DNA from 2 places in the Frigoribacterium sp. Leaf164 genome. Region 2 is predicted to be linked to the other one. Evidence: predicted binding sites of a transcription regulator. Region 2 holds the regulator's gene; the other holds the start of a gene.
The links. The regulator LexA, encoded in region 2, represses DNA repair genes until DNA is damaged. The targets are predictions, from matches to a motif close to TCGAACANNTGTTCGA.
Positions count from the first base shown of each region.

Region 1: the regulator LexA is predicted to act here: its motif matches at 958-973, upstream of ASF82_RS04890 (DNA polymerase III subunit alpha).

Region 1 covers NZ_LMOX01000001.1:1,085,555-1,087,752, forward strand. The annotation lists gene ASF82_RS04890 (DNA polymerase III subunit alpha) at 1-921, opposite strand, end outside; gene ASF82_RS04895 (FUSC family protein) at 1,028-2,198, shown strand, end outside.
Region 2 covers NZ_LMOX01000003.1:24,550-26,747, forward strand. The annotation lists gene ASF82_RS08125 (histidinol-phosphate transaminase) at 1-286, opposite strand, end outside; gene ASF82_RS08130 (hypothetical protein) at 350-730, opposite strand; gene lexA (transcriptional repressor LexA) at 983-1,669, shown strand; gene hflX (GTPase HflX) at 1,793-2,198, opposite strand, start outside.

The sequences.
Region 1 (2,198 bases), on a different contig from region 2:
GTCGGCCAGCCGCTCCGTCGCGGCGAGCATCTCCTCCGCCGCCCGGCGCGACAGCGACGAGGCGTCGGCGACGAGGTGGGCGATCGCCCGCATCGCGGCACCGTTCTTCAGGGTCGCCTGCGCGTTGGGCTGCGGCGTGAACGAGCCGAGCGGTGCCAGGTGGCCCGCCGAGTCCAGCACGTCGGCCGTCACCGCGCCGTCGGCGTCGAGGTAGCGCACCGCGTTGGTCAGCACCGCCGGCACCCCCACGTGCTCGGCGAGCTCGAGCATCCGGGCCGCGTGCCGGACGCTCCGGCTCTCGCCGGGCTCGGTGAGGTGGCAGACGACCTCGACGACGACGCCCCCGGGCAGCTCGCGGGCCCAGTCGGCGAGGGAGGCGGCGGCCGCGGTGCTGCGCCCCTCGCGCACCAGCCGGCCCACGTCGGAGTCGGGGCCCAGCAGCACGGTGGCGGAGGCGCCCTCCTCGCCCCGCAGGAACGCCCGCAGCCGGGAGCGCCCGATGGTCGCCGTGCTGTTGGCGCTGCCCGCCGCCCGGCGCGTGGCCCGGCCGTGCGCGGCGCTGATCAGGCGGCAGAGCGACGCCCAGCCCTCCCCGGCCCGGCCCTCGCCGGAGCCGTGGGCGAGCACGACGACCCGGTCGACCGGGGCCGCGGCGGAGGCGGCCGTCCGGCTGCCGGCCGCCGTGGTCGTCGACGCCTCGGCCCGGTCGTCGGCACAGCCCAGCTCCACCCCGACGATCGGATCGATGCCCGCCGCCCGGCAGGCCCCGATGTGCCGGATCGCGCCGTAGAGCCCGTCGCGGTCGGTGATCGCGAGGGCGTCGGCCTCGTCGGCCGCCGCCCGCTCGACCAGCTGGGCCGGCGGGGTCGTGCCGTGGTGAGCGCTGAACGAGGAGGCCACGTGGAGGTGGGTGAAGCGCATGGTCGTGCTCCGAGTCGGGACCCCGGCCAGGTCTGGTCGAACGTGTGTTCGATCAGTGTACGTCCTCGGCCGGGCCGCGCCGCCGCCGGGCTGTCATCATCGGTGCATGCCCGATCGACGCCCGAGCGGCTCCCGCCCCGACGTCCGGGCCGACGTCCGCACCGCCTCGCGGTGGGCGCGCGTCCTGCTCGGCCAGCCGCGCCTCCTGCTGGCCGTGAAGGCGGCGCTCGCCGCGGCCCTCGCCTACTGGCTGGCGCCCCACGTGCCCGGCGTGGCGGCCGAGTACCCGTACTACGCCCCGCTCGGCGCGGTGATCGCGATGTACCCGACCATCAAGGCGTCGCTCCGCCAGGGGGTGCAGACCCTGCTCGGCCTCGTCGTGGGCATCGTGCTGGCCACGGTCGTCTTCTCGCTCCAGGAGGGGCAGCCCGGCGTGCTCGCCGTCGCGGCGGTCGTCGGCGTGGGGACGCTGCTCGCGGGCATCCGCCGGCTCGGCGCCGGGCGGGACTGGGTGCTCACGGCCGGGCTCTTCGTGCTGCTGCTCGGCGGCAGCGCGACCACGGAGGGCGACCAGGCCGACTACTCGACGGGCTACGTCATCCAGGTCGCGGTCGGCGTGGTGGTCGGGCTCACGGTCAACTACCTGCTCGTGCCGCCGCTCTACGCCGGGCGGGCCGACGAGCGGCTGCGCTCGCTGCAGGCATCGCTCGCCGACCGCACCGACGACGTCGCCGCGGTCTTCGAGGCCCGCTGGCCGCTGGAGGGCGACGACTGGGAGCGCCGCGTGGCCGAGCTGCCCGGCACCCTCCGCCGGGTCCGCGACGCCGTGCAGTACGCCGACGAGTCCCGCCGGCTCAACCCGCGCTGGAAGCTCCGGCGCCGCGACCTCGGCCAGGAGTACGCCGACCTCGTCGTCTTCGAGCGCGTGGGGTTCCACCTCCAGGACATGGCCGAGGTCTCCGGCATCCTGGGGCGCCGCATCGGCCGCCAGATCGGGATCGTCGAGGAGCTCGCGCCGGTCGTCGCCCGCGCCGCGCACGCCGTCGCCGAGGTCGTCCGGCTCCGGGGCGGCGACGACGTCGACGCGTTCGTCGAGGCCCGGCGCCGGGTCGCCGACCTCTGGGAGGCGATCGACGAGCACCGGCACCTGCCCACCACCGACACCAGCGGGGGCGTCTCGATCGCCGTGTCGATGGGCCGGATCATCGCCGCGCTCGACCCCGACGACACCACGGCGCCCCGACCCGACGACGACGAGGGGGAGGCCGACGAGGGCG
Region 2 (2,198 bases):
CCTCGTTCGAGCCGTTCGCCGCCCAGATCTGCTCAGGCGTGACGCCGTGCCCGAGATAGGCCGCCAGCGCCTCGCGCAGGGCCGTGAACTCACGGTCGGGGTAGCGGTTGACCTCGTGCAGCGCCTCGGCGATCGACGCGACGATGTCGCGGGCCACGTCGGCGGGCACGGGATGCGTGTTCTCGTTGACGTTGAGGGCGACGGGCACCTTCTTCTGGGGGGCGCCGTACGGGGTCAGGCCGCGGAGGTCGTCGCGGAGGGGCAGGTCGTCGAGACTGAAGGACACCCCTCCATGGTAGGCGCGAGGCGCGCCCCGACCGTCACCGGGACGACGGCCGCTGCCGACGGGTCAGTCGGAGTACTTCGTCGGGACGGCGAGGGTCTGCCCCGCGCTGACCTCGGCGCTGCCGAGGGCGTTCAGCCGGACGATGTCGCTGACGACGTCACGGGGGTCTTTCGTGGGGGCGATCTCGTGGGCGACCTGCCAGAGCGTCTCGCCGCCCTCGACCGTGACGTGCTCGAACGCCACGGCGGCCGAGCTGTCGGAGGCCTGCGCCCCGGGGCCGGCGAGCAGGACGCCGCCGACGATGCCCGCCACGCCCAGCGCGACGGTGGCGGCCACGACGCGACGCCCGCGGCGCGTGATGCGGAGACGGGTGCGGACGGGGGCGGCGGCGGGGGTGCCGTCGATGCTGGGGGCGATGCTGATGCTGCTGATGATGGCGCTCATGGGGTGGGTCCTTTCACCGCGAGAGAAGACTGCGAATTCGTGCCCGGCACTCGGCCGGGAATGCCGGACACGAAGACGTGTTCCGAACATACATTCGATCCGTGGTCGATTCAACCCCTCATCCCCCTCCGACGCCCTCCGGATCTGCGACACACTCGAACAGGTGTGTGGCTGGGGCGTCGTCATCGGATACGGTTTCGATCGATGGTGGGAGTCAAACAGCGACCACCGACATCCGACGTCAGGAGACAGATGAGCGACCCGCAGCGCGCGAGCGCGGCCGTGACGGCCCCCTCCCGCAAGGCACTGACGGCGAAGCAGGAGTCGATCCTGGCGGCCATCCAGGCGAGCATCGCCCAGAGTGGCTACCCGCCGAGCATGCGCGAGATCGGCGACGCGGTCGGCCTCCGCTCGCTGTCGAGCGTCACGCACCAGCTCAACCAGCTCGAGCTCGCCGGCCGCATCCGCCGCGACCCGAACCGGCCCCGCGCCCTCGAGGTGCTCGCCGACGAGTCGGCCCCCTCCGCTCCCGTCACCACCATCCTCACCAGCAGCGACGACGGCGACACCGCCCACGTGCCCATGGTCGGCCGGATCGCCGCCGGCGTGCCCATCACCGCCGAGCAGCAGGTGGAGGACGTCATGCCCCTGCCCCGCCAGCTCGTGGGCAAGGGCGACCTCTTCATGCTGCGCGTCGTCGGCGACTCCATGGTCGACGCCGCCATCTGCGACGGCGACTGGGTCGTCGTCCGCCAGCAGCAGAGCGCGGAGAACGGCGACATCGTCGCCGCGATGCTCGACGACGAGGCGACCGTCAAGGTCTTCCGCCAGCGCGACGGCCACACCTGGCTGCTCCCCCGCAACAGCGCCTTCGAGCCGATCCTGGGCGACCACGCCCAGATCGTCGGCAAGGTCGTGGCGGTGCTGCGCTCGGTGTAGCGGGCTGGGTCGCGGCGGCCTCGACGGCACGACCCGCGACTCCTGCACCACCGTCGATCGTGACGACGAAGGCCCCCCGCCGAGACGGCAGGGGGCCTTCGTGCTGTGGCGGAGGGCCGGCGCTCAGCGCCGGGCGACCGCCGGCTGCACGAACGGTGCCAGGGCGGCCACGTCGCTCGGGTACACCCGGGCGTGGAGGCGCGTGCCGGCCTCCTCGTAGTCGGTCGAGACGACGCGGCCCGCGTCGTGCAGGTGCGCCACGACCTCTCCGCGGTCGTACGGCACGAGCAGGTCGACCTCGACCTCGGGCTCCGGCAGGAGGCCGGCGACGCGGTCGAGCAGCTCGTCGACGCCCTCGCCCGTCCGGGCGGAGACGAAGACCGCCGAGGGCTCGAGGCCCTGCAGCACGAGCCGCTGGTCGGCGTCGACGAGGTCGGCCTTGTTGAAGACGACGACCTCGGCGATGTCGTGGCCGTCGACCTCGGAGATCACCTGGCGCACGGTCGCCAGCTGCGCGGCCGGGTCGGGG